Regions from separate parts of the Paenibacillus sp. SSG-1 genome, predicted to be linked through region 2. Evidence: riboswitches for the same ligand, from Rfam matches in the RefSeq annotation. Region 2 holds a riboswitch; the other holds the start of a gene.
The links. A riboswitch is a leader RNA that binds a small molecule or an ion and turns the genes downstream of it on or off. The one in region 2 is predicted to bind cobalamin.
Positions count from the first base shown of each region.

Region 1 (7,811 bases), 5.7 Mb from region 2:
CATTGCTGTTTACCTCCTCTAGGAATGATCCCCCGTATTTTACCCAGGGGTACCGGGATTATTCAGGATTGGCGCGCTGTGCTAAGAACTGCACGAATATGGGTCAGGCTGTCCGCTGAATATTTCGCCGATGATATATAAAAAAAGCGCAGGATCCATAACGGATCACTGCGCTGCGCTTGTGTGGGTCTCATGCCCCCGGATCGATCAGGCGGGCTAAGGACCTTTCAGCAATTAGTATCCCCAAGTTTTAGCGATGATGACAAGCAGAATAAAGAGGACAAGAATGATACCGACGCTCGTCGACCAGCCGCCACCATAACCAACTCCACCAACTTCGCTCATGTGATATTCCCCTTTCTTCATAGGATCAGTTTTATTCTATGAAAGAAACCTTTCAGCGTTGTGGACAGAGTCAGCGGTTTAAAAGACTATTTTCCCTCGGTCCCGAGTGAGCCCACGGCTAGCTGGCGGGATTAGTACAACGCGTGCTACCCTAGTAATCCAACTTGTACGTGCCTAGATAGTGAGAAACTACTTTAATTTATAAATAAAAAAAGCCCCTGCCAGCACTTAGCCAGCAGGGGCTTCCTCATTCCTGACTTTTTATTACCAACAGAATGCCTTAACGATAATTACCAACAAAATAAAGAGCACCAGGATAGCACCTACGTTGCTGTGCAAACCGTAACCGTATCCTACGCCACCAACAACACCGTCGCTCATACATGTACCTCCTTTGTAAGAAAGTTAATATTACAATATGTACATTCCACCATTTGGTATGGGTAAACGCACTTAAGATTTGATTTTTTTCCTGAATGAAAACGCCCGCTTCGAAAGCGGGCTTTGCCTTACATCAAGGAAGTTTTATGAGCCACTATACTATATGCCCAGTATAGGTAATTGGTTCTTACATAAAGGTCTTTATCATTCCTGATTCTTGTCCTTATTGGGATACCTTTGCGCGCCTCTGGATTGCTCATGCAGCGCTGCTAGGACCTGCGACAGCCGACAGGGGAAATTCCATTTTATTTTTAATTGATGGGAAAAACACGCTTTACTCGACTAAAGGACAGAAAAATGGTAGAAGATCGCCCAAATTAACAAAAAAGACGCGGTCTCCGAAATCCGGAAACCCGCGTCCTGTAAGGCTTATGAAAGATGCTGGTGAAGGGAATTGAACCCCCGACCTACGCATTACGAGTGCGTTGCTCTACCCCTGAGCTACACCAGCGTGGAAAATGAAATTTTCCGTCAAACAAAAACTATTATACAACTTCTTTTCCAAAATGCAATACTTCATTTGCAGTTGGAATTTATTTCAATTTGTCGCGGACCGATTGCAGCTTCTGGGCGCTGGAAGAGGCTTTGTCCCGTCTATCGTCAATTTTGACTGAAGTGGATACGCGCTGCGCGCCGGCCAGGAACGGTGCTTCGTGCAGGGCTGCAATCGCCTGCCATACATCCGGAAGAGCCCCCTCAATGATCGTGCTCATCGACGTCAGCTCGTAGCTGATCCCCTTCTGCTCCGCCAGCACCTGCTGCATCTGTGCCACATAGGAGCTCAGGCTGGTCGTGGCCGTTCCGATCGGAATGACCGTTACCTCTGCAATTGCCATGGTCGTGCGCCTCCTTTATCCTTTTGCAAGCGGATCGAACTTTATTCCTATTTTTATTTTACCCGACCGCCTCCAGAATCGCAAAAGGATGGCCCGCAAAATTTTTTATTCGCGTTTTTCCTGCAAAATCCGCCCGATTTCTACCTTTTCAGCCCCCTCTAGAGGCTAATCTCCAATGGTTCACAGTAGCGCCCCGGGGGTCCATCTGGTATAATTCTCATTGCTCGTCTTTTAAGAGGAACTAGGTTTACAAACACAATATATTGGGTTAAATTAGTATGAAAGCAACCAAATATAGTGGAAACAGGTGAACACGGCTCGATTTGCCAGGCGTTCATAATAGGGAAGCACGGTGTGAATCCGTCACGGTCCCGCCACTGTAACCGGAAGGCCGAGAGCTCCGAGCTTTCGGCACGATATCGGCTGAGGCCACTGTCCGTCACGCGGACGGGAAGGCGCCGAATATCGCATTTTCGGGAGTCAGGAGACCTGCCTGTTTTGTCTCACGAAAGGCCTACGAGGAATAGGTGCGTGATGCCAGTCGATATCTATACATAGGGTGATAGATATTTTTTCCCATGCTCGTAAATAGGGCATACGGGATCTAGCGGCATTTTCGTACCTGTGCTTCAGGTTCTTCGGAAATGCCTTTTGTATGGGCAAGCACAGCAAGAGCTCCCTCTTCACAGCATCGTCCTACTTTCCGTTATACCAAATATACAAACTTTGAAAGGAGATCTGCACCATGCCGCAGCTCGTTACCAAACCGAACAACCGCCAGCTGGCTTTTGATGAAATCCGTCTCTCCGTTTATGCCGACCGAATCCTGGAGGGGCTGGAGACCCTGGACAAGGAGCGCCTCCTCCGGGGCGTGCAGAGCAAACTGCGCCGCGAGGAAGTCACCGGCGACGAAATCAGCAGCGCGTTCACGATGTCGGCGCTTGAGCTGGTCACCAAGGAGGAGCCGAACTGGAAGTTCGCCGCAGCGCGCTCACTGCTGACCTCCCTGTACAAGAAGGCCGCTTACAACCGCCGCTACAAAGCCTATCCTGACGAGCCATATGGTGCGTTCTACCCTCTCATTACCGAGCTGGTGCAAAAAGGAATCTACCGCGAGGAGCTCCTCACCTGCTATACAAAAGAGCAAATTGAAGAATTGGGCCACTGCATCGATTACAAATGCGACCTGCTGTTCGACTATATCGGTCTGCTGACCCTGTCCGACCGCTACCTTGCGCATGATTTCGACGGACGCGTTATGGAGCTCCCGCAGGAGCGCTACATGGTCATCGCCATGTACTTGATGCACACTGAGCCAGAGGACAAGCGCCTTGAGCTCGTGAAGGAAGCGTATTGGGCCATGAGCAACCTGTACATGACCGCCGCTACGCCAACGATGTCCAACGCCGGCAAGAAGGTCGCCGGACAGCTGTCCAGCTGCTTTATCGACACGGTGGACGACTCGTTGGAAGGGATTTTCGACTCCAATACCGACGTGGCCCGTCTCAGCAAAATGGGCGGCGGCATCGGCGTTTACCTCGGTAAAGTCCGGGCGCGCGGCTCCGACATCCGCGGTCACAAGAACACCAGCTCCGGTGTCATTCCTTGGATCCGCCAGCTGAACAACACGGCGGTCAGCGTTGACCAGCTCGGTACCCGTAAAGGTGCGGTTGCCGTCTACCTGGACGTCTTCCATAAAGACATCCTGGCCTTCCTGGACCTGAAGCTGAACAATGGCGACGAGCGCATGAGAGCGCATGACGTGTTCCATGGGGTGTGCCTGCCGGATCTGTTCATGGAGGCGGTTGAAGCCCGCGGCGAGTGGAGCCTGTTCTGCCCGCATGAAGTGAAGAAAATTATGGGCTGGAAGGATGCCAACGGCCGTCCTGCGGGTCTTGAGGATTATTATGACGAAACGGTCGGTCAAGGATCGTTCCGCGAGAAGTACGCCGAAGCGGTTGCCCACCCGCTGCTTCCAAGAATTACGGTGCCTGCGATCGACATCATGAAGCGCATCATGAAATCGCAGCTGGAAACCGGCACGCCGTACATGTTCTACCGGGATACCGTCAACCGTGCGAACCCGAACCGTGCACATGGCATGATCTACTCGTCCAACCTGTGCACCGAAATTATGCAGAACCAATCCGCCACCGTGGTGGAAAAAGAAGAACTCGTGACCAAGGACGGCCAAACCCGGATCGTCATTTCCAAGGTTCCCGGCGACTTCGTTGTCTGCAACCTGAACTCGATTCACCTGGCCCGTGCCGTTCCGGACAATGTGCTGGACCGTCTGGTGCCGATCCAGGTACGCATGCTGGATAACGTCATCGACATTAACAACATTGAAGTCCTGCAAGCCCAATATACGAACAGCCAATACCGCGCGGTTGGACTCGGCACCTTCGGCCTGCATCACCTGCTCGCCCTTGAAGGCATCCGTTGGGAGTCCGACGAAGCGGTTGAATATAACGACAATTTGTACGAAAAAATCAACTACCTGCTCGTCAAATCCAGCATGGAGCTGGCCAAGGAGAAAGGCCACTATCCGAAGTTCAAAGGCTCCGACTGGGAGAACGGCGCTTACTTCACCAGCCGCGGTTATGTCGACGGCGAGCATGAAGGCAAGTTCGTCACCACCGAGCAGTGGAAAGAGCTCCAGCAGGAAGTGCAGCAGAACGGCGTCCGCAACGCCTGGCTGTTTGCCATTGCGCCGAACGGTTCGACTTCAATCATTGCCGGCTCCACCGCCAGCATCGATCCGCTGTACGACCTTCTGTCTTACGAGGAAAAAACGACCTACAAGATCGCCAACCCGGCTCCGGACCTGTCCGAGAAGACGATCTGGTATTACAAAACGGCATTCCTGATCGACCAGCATTGGTCCATCAAGATGGCCGCGGCGCGTCAGCGCCACATCGACCAGGCTCAAAGCTTCAACCTGTACGTTCGTCCTGATATCCGGGCGACGGAATTCCTGGAGCTTCACCTTCACGCCTGGAAAGCCGGCATCAAAACGACGTACTACGTCCGCAGCCGTGCGCTGACGATTGAAGAGTGCGAGTCGTGTGCGTCGTAAAAGATATTAAAGCCTAAAACCTTTTTCGATCCCTCCCAAACCCTCCCTTCCAAGGGAGGGCCCCGAGGGCGCTGCCCTCTGGACACCCGGAATGTTGGCGGAAGACCGGCGGGTGGCGGATTTTCTTGATGTGAATATGTGCTGTGAGTCGCTTTCGTCCCCCTCCTGCTTTGCAGGTTATGGGGGACACGCTTTTACGTTTGAGCGGTGCGAGTGGTGGTCTCCTCGATTCTCGGAGACCCCTTGCGTCGCGCGGCTTTGCTCCCTGTTTTGGCTTCGCCAAAATACGGGAGGCTCGCCACGCGTCCGGCTAAACGGATAAGGACAACTGGAATGGAAAGATACTGCATGAACCATTTGAGGCAGACTATCTGAAACCTTAAGTTAAAGATCACTGGTATAGCTCAACTGATATGGATTACAGCATTCTGCGATGGATGTTGATATAAATGAGCAAGTAAAAACAGAACTACGAGGAGGAATCGAGTATGCAAATGCAAAAGATTTTTAACACCGAAGCACCGAACCGCTCAACCCGCATCATCGAAGGAGAATGCTCGGGCATCCTGAACTGGAACGATATCCGCATGCCCCATATGTACAAATTGTATAAGGTTCTGCTGCTGAACCACTGGATCGCCGACGAAATTCCGATGGCCAAAGACGCGCAGCAGTTCGTCAACCTCGATCCGGAAGAGCAGCGCACCTTCAAGATCAACATTTCCCTGCTCGCCGTGCTGGACTCGATGCAGACGATGTTCATCGGCGACGTAAAGCGTTATTTTACCGATTCCTCGCTGGAGGCCATTTCGGCTATCATCGGGCAGCAGGAAGTCGTACACAACCAATCCTACTCCTACGTGCTGTCTTCGATCGTTTCGGAGCAGGAGCAGAAAGAGATTTTCGAGTACTGGAAGCATGATCCGGTGCTGCTCGACCGCAACCGTTTCATCTCGGAAATCTACCAGGAGTTCCGCGACGAGCAGAATCCGCAAACGTTCTTTAGAGCACTTGTGGCCGACCTGATCCTGGAAGGCATTTTCTTCTACAGCACGTTCGCCTTCTTCTACAACCTGGCCCGTGACCAGAAGATGATGGCGACCAGCCAAATGATCTCCTACATCCAGCGCGACGAGAACCAGCACTGCTACTTCTTCGGCGAAGTGTTCAAGCAGCTGCTCAAGGATTTCCCTGAGCTGAACACGAAGGAGAACATGGACTACGTCTACCGCACGATCGACCGCGCGGTTGAACTGGAAACGAACTGGGCGCACTACACGCTCAGCGAGGTCAAAGGCATCGATCTGAATGAGCTGTCCGACTACATCAAGTACATCGCCAACAAACGCCTGAAAATGATGGGGATGGAAAAAGGTTACGAAGGCGTGGATTCCAACTGCATGCCATGGATTCGTCCTTTCTCCGACGAGGCGCTCAACGCCACCAAAACGGACTTCTTCGAAGCCAAATCCCGCAACTACGGCAAGGTCGGCGACGACAACGGATTCGACGATCTGTAAGCCGCTCGCCTGCAATATACTAGTTCCGCAACAACCGGGAAGTGCAGCTCCGCTGCGCTTCCCTTTTTCATTGGATCGTGTATGATGGAACAAAAGATATTAGATCCGCATGCTACCGTTTGGAAAGGAGCTGCCCGTTGCCCGTGAATAAATCCTTGAAGGCTGTCTTGTTTCTTGTCGCATCCGCGATTCTGACCCGGCTGATCCCGTTTTCCTCCTGGTTCCGCACCCTGGATACGATGATTCATGAGTTCGGCCATGCGGTCGTCACCCTGCTGCTCTCCGGAAGGGTTCTGCGCATCGAGCTCAATGCCGATCACAGCGGGACCACCTACTCCTATTTATCCTCCGGCTGGAGCTCCGTGCTCGTCTCGCTGTCGGGGTATACGATCGCTTCCATCTTCGCTGTGCTTCTATTCTACGGGTACGCCAAACGTAAGCAGGCCGCCGGGCTGATCCTGATCACGCTGCTGGCTGCCGTCAACCTGCTCTTTTTTGTCCGGAACAGCTATGGGGTTTGGTGGCTCGTCATCTTTATGGCGCTGAACATCGTGTTTTATTTGCTGGGCAGCACCGTGCGCAATTTCTATTACCTTCTGCTCGCCTTCCTTTGCCTGGAAGAATCGGTTGTTGGGCCGCTTACCCTGGCCATCACTTCCTTGACCAATCCGCGGCAGGCCGGTGACGCGGCCAACCTGGCTCACATGACGGTGCTCCCTGCCATCGCCTGGTCGGTGCTGTTTCTGCTGTTTGCGCTTTGGTGCACCACCCAAAGCCTTACCTTGTTTTGGCGGAAGCCCGCGCGAAAGCCCACTGCAAACACCAGCATGCGGACCGGATAAAACGTACGCCGTTTCGAATTCTCTCAACCCAAAAAAAAGGCTTGTCCCACACGTATGTGGGCGCAAGCCTTTTCTGCTCTTATCGAGTGTTCGTATGAACGGGACCAGCGGCGCAGCTAGCGTCAACTGCTCCGTCTTCTGCCAAATATCAGCGACAGAATAAACAGGATCAGGAAGACGAAGAACAGCACCTTTGCGACGCCAACGAGCGCAGAAACGATGCCGAAGAAGCCGAAAATCGCAGCTACGATGGCAATGATCAAAAACAAAATCGCGAGTCCGATCATCGTGATCACCTTTCTTTCGTTAGAATGTGGTACTTGTTTTTAACCCTGAATCGGAGATTTGAACCTTGAAAAATGCCCCAAATCCGCATATAATTTGTCCATACTTGAACTGTTCATTATTGAACAAATTAATAAACGAAAGGTTGCCTGAGCCATGGATCACCAAGAACGCCAAGATCCTCAAATCAAGCTGGCCGCTGAAGTCGTTCAATCCTTTTCCGGCATTCAAAAACGCCTTCTGGAGTTTACCCGCAGCAACGCGGAGGGACTAGGATTAACCGTGCTGCAGCTCGCCATCCTGAACACGCTGTATACCGCGCCCGGCATGACACTAAGAGAATTAACCGAGCGTCTCTCTTCTCCTAAAAGCACCCTTAGCGTTCAAGTGGAAGGCCTCGTCCAATCGGGATTGGTGGACCGTGTTATCTCCGAGACAGACCGCAGGGAGGTCAAGCTGAGCC
Region 1 is NZ_MBRK01000001.1:5,732,871-5,740,681, forward strand. Features, by position in the region: gene BCV73_RS26275 (CBS domain-containing protein) at 1-3, opposite strand, end outside; gene BCV73_RS34855 (sporulation protein YjcZ) at 235-345, opposite strand; gene BCV73_RS35485 (YjcZ family sporulation protein) at 610-726, opposite strand; tRNA gene BCV73_RS26280 (tRNA-Thr) at 1,166-1,237, opposite strand; gene BCV73_RS26285 (MTH1187 family thiamine-binding protein) at 1,320-1,622, opposite strand; cobalamin riboswitch at 1,911-2,133, shown strand; gene BCV73_RS26290 (ribonucleoside-diphosphate reductase subunit alpha) at 2,368-4,701, shown strand; gene BCV73_RS26295 (ribonucleotide-diphosphate reductase subunit beta) at 5,190-6,221, shown strand; gene BCV73_RS26300 (M50 family metallopeptidase) at 6,365-7,063, shown strand; gene BCV73_RS26305 (DUF1328 domain-containing protein) at 7,186-7,350, opposite strand; gene BCV73_RS26310 (MarR family winged helix-turn-helix transcriptional regulator) at 7,505-7,811, shown strand, end outside.
Region 1: another riboswitch for cobalamin. It lies ahead of BCV73_RS26290 (ribonucleoside-diphosphate reductase subunit alpha); the one in region 2 lies ahead of BCV73_RS00420 (ABC transporter substrate-binding protein).

Region 2 (7,811 bases):
TGCCGAGGCTGCCCGGCGGTACCGTCAGGTTGGCGATATGGGCAGCCGCCTCCTTTGACGCGGTCTCATCCAGGGGCTGAATCCGCTCCACGTACTGCTTCAAAAGTTCGTTCATCTTGCATCTACTCCCTCTCTCGTAAAACTGCCTTCAAACCGATCAACTCACAGCACGCTTACTTTCCGCACTCTTCTCCGGGCTGCTTTAATCCTACCGCTGCCTGGTCACCAGCACCTGCGGAATACCGCTGACCGGATGGGGAACAATGACCGGCTCAATACCGTATACCAGACGGATCGTTTCCTCGGTAAGCATGTCTTCCGGCTTTCCCATTCCGACCGCCTGCCCGTCCCTTAATACCAGCAGTTTATCACAAAACTGCGCCGCCAGGTTCAAATCATGCAGGACGGCGACGACCGTGATGCCTTCTTCTTTCCGCCACTGTGCCACCAGCTCCATGAACTGGTGCTGGTAGCGGATGTCCAGATACGTCGTCGGCTCGTCAAGCAGCAGAATCTGCGGCTCCTGCGCCATCACTTTGCCTAGGGCGACGCGCTGGCGCTGCCCGCCGCTCAGCTCATCCAGCGGGCGGTCCGCAAGCGCGTGCAGCTGCAGCTTCTCCATAATGTTCTCGATCAAGGCGTCAGGATCGCCGCCCTCGTCCCGGCCGAGCCAATCCTGGTACGGGTAACGTCCCATCTCCAGTACTTCCCTGACCGGATAATGGACAGGAGGAAGGCCGTCCTGCTGGAGAACGGCCATCATGCGGGAGAGGATTTTCCGGTTATAGGCAGAGGCTGGTTTGCCGTGAATCAGCACCTCGCCGCTGCTGACCTTCTCCACGCCGGAGATCAGCTGCAGCAGCGTTGACTTGCCGCTGCCGTTCGGCCCGATAATCCCCCACCATTCGCCTTCCTGAACCGACCAGTTGAGGCCATGGAGAGCTGTGATGCCGCCATACTGTTTCCCTGCTTCCCTGATCTCGATCATGTCCATCTCCCCTTCCGCTGCTTTTTGTTCCGGTACAGCAAATAGGCAAAAAACGGAGCGCCTACGAAGGCCGTCACCACGCCGAGCGGAATCTCCGTCGGCGCCAGCAGGGAGCGGGCGATCGTGTCAGCCCAGACCATGAAGACAGCTCCGCCGATGGCTGACAGCGGAACGATCAGCCGGTAATCGGGACCGGTGATCAGTCGGATCACATGCGGAATGACGAGTCCGACGAACCCTATAATGCCCGCAACCGACACCGCGGCAGCCGTGAGCAGCGTGCTGACGAGCAGCACCCCCAGCTTCACACGATCCACGTTCATTCCCATATGGGCCGCCTGCCGCTCACCTAAGGACAATAGATTCAGCGCGCGGGCCCGGCTCCAGACCACCGCAAATCCCACCAGAAAATACGGCAAAAGGATGGCCGTATACGACCATCCACGCAGGCTGAGGCTGCCCATTGTCCAATATATAATTTCATTGATCGTCCGGTTCGACATCGCCGAAAGGAAGGATACGACCGCTCCGAGAAAGGACTGCATCACCACGCCTGACAGAATCAGGCTGTTCGTCGGAATTTTTCCGCTCTCCCTGGCCAACGCGATGACCATCCACAGCGTCAGCATTCCGGTCACGAAAGCGACCGCAGGCAGCGTCCAGCCGCCGAAAAACGAATACTGCAGCCCGAAAAAGATCAGGAACGACGCGCCTACCGCCGACCCCGAGGAAACCCCGAGCGTAAACGGATCGGCGAGCGGGTTGCGCAGCACGCCCTGAAATCCCGAGCCGGCCACGGCCAGAGCCGCGCCGACCAGCATGCCCAGCAGAATCCGCGGCAGCCGCACCTTCACAATAATCTGCTCAAACGATGCGTTCCACGTCGGGTCGATATGGCTTCCGATCCATGGAATCCGGTGCAGCAGAATGAGGGCGATGTCCCGGATCGGCAGCGCGACCGAGCCGATCCCCAGACAGATCAGCAGGGTCAGGACGAGCAGGACGATGCCGATTCCTCCATAGCCTGCCAGCTTTTTGCTCATTATTTAAACAGGTCCGGATAGATGGCCTTCGCCACTTCCTTCAGGCCCTGCGTGACACGCGGACCCGGACGGCTCAGCAGATTGTCGTCAAGACCGATGACCGCATCGTTCTTCACGGCTGTAATCTGGTCCCAGCCGCTGCGGCCTTTAATGATATCGCCTAGGCTTTTCTTCGTCTTCTCGTCGATGACGCTGTTGGCATACAAAATCACGTCCGGGTTGTCCTTGATGATTTTCTCTTCGCTGATTTCGCTCCAGCCCTCGGTGTCCGCCGCCACGTTCACGCCGCCGGCCAGGGTGATCAGCTCATCCATGAACTCGCCCTTGCCGACCGTCCAGCCCGGGGAAAATTCGATGTATACCTTTTTCTTCTGCTCTGGCGTCAGCGATTTGACTGCTTCGGTAACCTCATTTTCCTCCTGCTTCATCTTGTCGACCACCGCTTTGGCTTCCGCCTGATGGTCAGTGATGAGGCCGTAGGTTTCGATATTTTTGATCACGTCATCGACTGTCTTCGGATCGGTCTTGAAAATTTGAATGCCAAGGTCGCGCAGCTTCTTCACCGCTTCCTCGCTCATCGAAATGCCCGTGAATACGATGTCCGGCTGGGCCGCAATGATCGCTTCCTCGTTCGGTTTAGTAATGCCGCCCATTTTCGCCTTGGACTTGGCTGCTTCCGGATAATCGTCATAATCGGATACCCCGACGATCTCGCTGTCCAGACCAATCGCGAAGAGCGCCTCCGTCTCTGCAGGAGATACCGAGATAATATGCTTCGGCGCTTCCTTGAAAGTAAAGGACTCTCCCGTCGCATCCTGAATGGTCAGCGGATAGGTTGTTTTCAGTTCGTCTGTCTTTGTCTGCGACGCACTGTTATCCGTGTTTTGCTCCGTCTGGGCAGCAGGCTGCTGCGAGGCGGAGCTGCCTTCGTTCTTGGCGCCGCAGGCGCTCAATGATAAGGCAAGCAGCAGCGCCGCGAGGCCTGTGGACCAGCGTTTCAACGTTACGTTCATGATTTCGTTCTCTCCCTCTTTGTCTATCGAATAATTTGCACAAAAGAGGCCTGACCGGTATACGAAAACGGAATAAACCTGACGGAAATGCTAGAGTTGCAGCGCCGCTGCTCACCATGAGCAGGTGTATGGCGTCTGCCGCTCCATTCTTTGTCAACTAAAAAACCCTGACTCTTGTTCGATCAAGAATCAGGGATTACGTCTGCACGGAACATCCCGCGGCATCGCCGCGATGGACCGGTGTGCCTTGTGGCATGGTGCGAGGCCAAGAGTTCAAGCCAATGCTTGCTTGAGCCGCGGCGAACATGCGTTATGAAGGGCACGTGAAACGTAATCCTTTCCTCGAAGGACCGTCATTTCCTCTCGTGAGGCAGGTCTCCTGACTTACAGGCTGGGTAAAATCGTCCCCGCCTTCCCATCCCGTGTTGCTGCGGGACAGTGGCTTCCTGGGGACATACCTGTTTACAGTGGCGGGACCGTGCCGGAGTTGCACCGGCTTCCCTTTTCACCCGGATCAACGCTCGCCTTATACGGCAGACAGCTTCCGGGACCTCACAAGCACTCCTATTCAATTATCCTGGCCATGCTTCTTTTGTCCTGATTATAGGGGAAAAGCCTGCGGGTGACAATGGAATTTTTGTGTCCAGCGACGCGCCGGGGTGCATGTCCGGTCACGTGCCCGGGAGCATGTCCGGACGCGGGCCCGAGAGCATGGCCAAACCCGGGGGAACGGCCGATTCGGGAAGCAAGTCCTTGTATGCCAGCGGCCTGAGCCCTTTCGCCGTTTCCCATTGCCGGAGTGCAGAAAAGCTCGGACCAGTCGATGACGACCATTACCTCGCTCGCATCCTCTCTCAAGCTTCATTCACCAGCATGCCGTCCCAACCGCCGGTTTCTTCAGTGAAGCTCAGCCGGATCCGCAGCAAACTCCCGGGCTGAATGTGAACGTCCCAGAAGGACAGCCCCGGGACGAGGCGGACCGCGAGCTGCCGCAGAGCGCCGCCGTGGGCGACGATCAGCATCTCCGGCGGAACCTGAGAATCGGGGCCGGTGCCTTCCGGTCCTTGCGATCGGGAATGCGCCGCCTCACTTTCGGTCTGGGTTCCTTCAGGTCTGCTGCAAGCCCCCTCCACGTCCTTCAACAAACTGCCGACAAACCCGTCGATCCTCCCGGAAAAATCCGCCCATGACTCCCCGCCCGGCGGGGTCACCTGCTGCGGCGAATCGATCCACTGCCGGTAAAGGAACTCGTGCTGCAGCTGTTCATAGGTATGCCCTTCCCAGGCGCCAAAGTCCATTTCCCGCAGCCGCGGGTCATACATCGCAGTATCTGCGTGTGCCGGACTAATGATCGCCAATGTCTCCCGGCATCGGGCCAGGTCGCTGCAGTATACGCCGTGGAACGCCTTCCCGGTCAGCTCCCGGGCCAGCGGCGCAAGCTCGACTCTGCTGCCCGGATCCAGCGGGATATCCGTATGCCCGAGGTAACGCTTCTCCCGGTTCCACCGCGTCGTGCCGTGCCGGACCAGCAGCAGATCGACCTGTTTCACTAGGACGTCCATAAACTGCCTCCTGCCGCCCACAGCACGGCGATGCCCAGCAGAATAAAGATGACCGATACCGTGATAAGCAGCCGGATCGTCATCGTGATGTCGCGCGCCTCCATCGGGCGCAGCGCCTCGCCCATGTAAGCCCGGAACGAGGCGACGCCGTGGTACACGTTCTCGCCGCCGAGCCGGATGCCGAGCGCACCCGCCACCGCGGATTCGGGAAAGCCGCTGTTCGGGCTCGGATGCCGTCGCGCGTCCCGGCGCACGGTGCGCCAGGCTCTGGCGGCGTCCAGCCGCAGCAGCCAGGCGGACAGCACCAGGATGCCTGCGGTGATCCGGGCGGGAATGAAGTTCGCAATGTCATCCAGCCTCGCCGACGCCCAGCCAAGCTGCAAATATTTGTCGTTCTTGTAGCCGACCATGGAATCGAGCGTGTTCACCGCCCGGTAGGCCATCGCCAGCGGCGCGCCGCCGATGATGGCGTAGAACAGCGGCGAGACGACGGCGTCGACGATATTTTCCGCCACCGTTTCGACCGTGCCGCGGACGATCTCCGGCTCGTCCAAGTGGGCCGTGTCCCGGCCGACGATCATGCCGAGCGACTTGCGCGCCTCCGGCAGATCGCCGCGCCGCAGATGGCCAAGCACTTCCTTTCCGGCATCCTTCAGCCCTTTGACGGCGATCGTCGTGGCGATCAGCAGCGCCTCCACCGCCCAGGCCAGCCACGGATGCACCTGATGCAGCCCCCAGAGCACAAGCCATGTCAGCAGCAGGGAGCCGCCCGCCACGATGACCGGGAGCAGTATCCCCGCCCTCTTGAGTCCTAACGGGCGGGTGACCCTTGCCCGAATGGCATTCTCCACCTTTTTGATCGCCTTGCCCATGCCGATGACCGGATGGGGAATCCACCTCGGATCCCCGATGATCCAATCGATGATAAAAGCCGCGGCAAGGATCCATACCGCGGTCATTTCCGCTCGCTCCAGGCCGCCAGCAGGCCTTCCTTCACCGTGCTGTACACCGCGCGTCCAATCATCGCGCCGAGGTCGGTCGCGGTGCCTGCATAGCGGTGAAGCCCGGCGTAAGCGGCGCTTTGGCTGACGCCGAGAACGACGGCGTCCGTCGTCGTCCCCGTGGCGATCAGCCCATTGTCCGGGTCGCGCACGTCAAGATCGGCCAGCGCCGCGGCCTTGGCCTCCACCGCCGTCATGACGGCATTCAGCATGGCCGCCTTCGTCAACTGGCCGTCGATGGCCAGCATGATGTTGATCGTTCCCGGCGTATAGGCCGCGAACGTCCGCCGCTCCGAGCCGGCACGGGCCGCATTGGATACGCCGGCCGTCGTACAGCAGAACACCGCGGCCTGCTCGTTCTTCTCCTCATGCACCGCCGCATGGCGCAGCTGGACCGCCGTCAGCAGCCCCGCCGTCGTCTCCAGCGGGTATCCCCACGCCGTGAGCCATTCCTCCGTATCGCGCACCGGGTCGCTGCAGTCGTACGTCCGGTCTACATACATATTTGTCACCCGCTGCAGTCTGCTCATGCCGCCTCCGTGAATGGAGCTTCCGAGGCCGTCCAGCAGCTCCGGCGCCTCAAGCAGCAAATGCCGCTCTTTCCGCGTCAGCACGAGCCCCGGCCACACGGTGGAACGGTACGTATCCTGCAATCCGTCCATAAATGGTGTCGTCATCGCTTCTTATCCCCCATATCGATCTTGTGTTTATGCGGACTCCAAAATCCGGTCCACAAAGGCTGTGCACATCGTCGCGTCAGCGGCTACCGGCATAGCAGCCGTACCAGCCCTGTGTCTTGGGCTTGCACAGCCTGTCCTTTCGTGCAGATCAGTGCAGATCATTCCGCCCGGCTGGCGAGCACGTCGCCCAGCACCGCCAGCAGCCGCGCGTTGGCGTCCGCTCCCTTCACCGCAAACCGGACATGTCCCGGCCCCAGACCCGGGTACATGGCGCAGCTGCGGATCAGGACGCCGCGAAGCCCGAGCTCGCGCTGCAGCTCCCCGGCACTCCAAGGTGCCGGCAGCTCCGCGAGCAGGAAGTTGGCTTCGCCGCCGCTCACGCGGCAGCCCAGCCCCCGCAGGCCAGCCCTCAGCCGGGCGCGCTCTGCGGCGATCAGCTCCAGCGTCTCGCGCTCATGCGACTCGCCGCCCTCGAGGCAAAATTCCCCGGCGAGCAGGGCCAAGCCGTTGACGCTCCACGTCACCTGCTTGCCCGTCATCGCCCGGATCACGTCCGGATGCGCGGCCGCATAGCCCAGCCGCAGCCCCGGAATGGCATAAAACTTCGTCATCGAGCGGACCAGGATCGTCCGCGGAAACCGCTCCAGCTCCGGCAGCAGCGTCATCCGCTGCCCTTCCGGGATGAAGTCGATGAACGCCTCATCGACGACAAAATAGGTCCGGGTCCGCTCCGCCTCGGCCGCCAATTCCCGAATCTCTTCGAGCGGATACTGCACACCGTTCGGATTGTTCGGCTGCCCCAGAAAGAGCAGGTCCACCTTTTTCATCAGTCCGGCAATGTCCGAAACCTCAGCTCTCCAGTCGCGCTCCCGGCTGCCGAAGACGGCATGCACCTCGGCGCCGAACTGCTCCGACAGCTGCCGGTACTCCGAAAAGCAGGGCTGCACGATCCCGACCCTCGACGGCGCCAGCCCGAGCAGCAGGAGCGCCATCGATTCCGCCGCCCCGTTGCCGATGCTTAAATGTTCCGGCGTCACGCCCAGTTTGCGGGACAGCAGCGCTTTCAAACGGCGGTGTCCCGGATCCGGATAACGAAGGATAGAAGGCAGCGCCTGTCCCAGCTTCGCCATGACGCCTTCCGGCGGACCCAGCGGATTGATGTTGGCGCTGAAATCCAGAAAGGACGCCGGATCGCCGCCGTACAGTTCCGACGCGCTCTCCAGATCCCCGCCATGTCCGTATCGTTCCAGCATATGTATTTCCCCCCCCAGCAGTTCACTGTCTTAAATCGCTTGCGAATGACCCCATTATGGCGCCAAATTTCGCTGCGCGTCAATTCGGTTTTCGCTTTTGTTTCTTGTCCGCAATTGGTTTACAATAGACAAGGAACCGAATTAATTAAGGCCTTTTAACGGAGGAATCAAATATGCTGTTTATCGATAACCAGGGAATTACCGACCCTGCCGTCAATCTGGCGATTGAAGAATTCGCCCTCAAACATCTGCCCATGGACGACAGCTACCT
Region 2 is NZ_MBRK01000001.1:78,042-85,852, reverse strand. Features, by position in the region: gene cobT (nicotinate-nucleotide--dimethylbenzimidazole phosphoribosyltransferase) at 1-115, opposite strand, end outside; gene BCV73_RS00430 (ABC transporter ATP-binding protein) at 209-988, opposite strand; gene BCV73_RS00425 (FecCD family ABC transporter permease) at 985-2,031, opposite strand; gene BCV73_RS00420 (ABC transporter substrate-binding protein) at 2,031-3,044, opposite strand; cobalamin riboswitch at 3,397-3,614, opposite strand; gene BCV73_RS00410 (histidine phosphatase family protein) at 3,899-4,606, opposite strand; gene cbiB (adenosylcobinamide-phosphate synthase CbiB) at 4,594-5,565, opposite strand; gene BCV73_RS00400 (adenosylcobinamide amidohydrolase) at 5,562-6,284, opposite strand; gene cobD (threonine-phosphate decarboxylase CobD) at 6,446-7,540, opposite strand; gene lplA (lipoate--protein ligase) at 7,714-7,811, shown strand, end outside.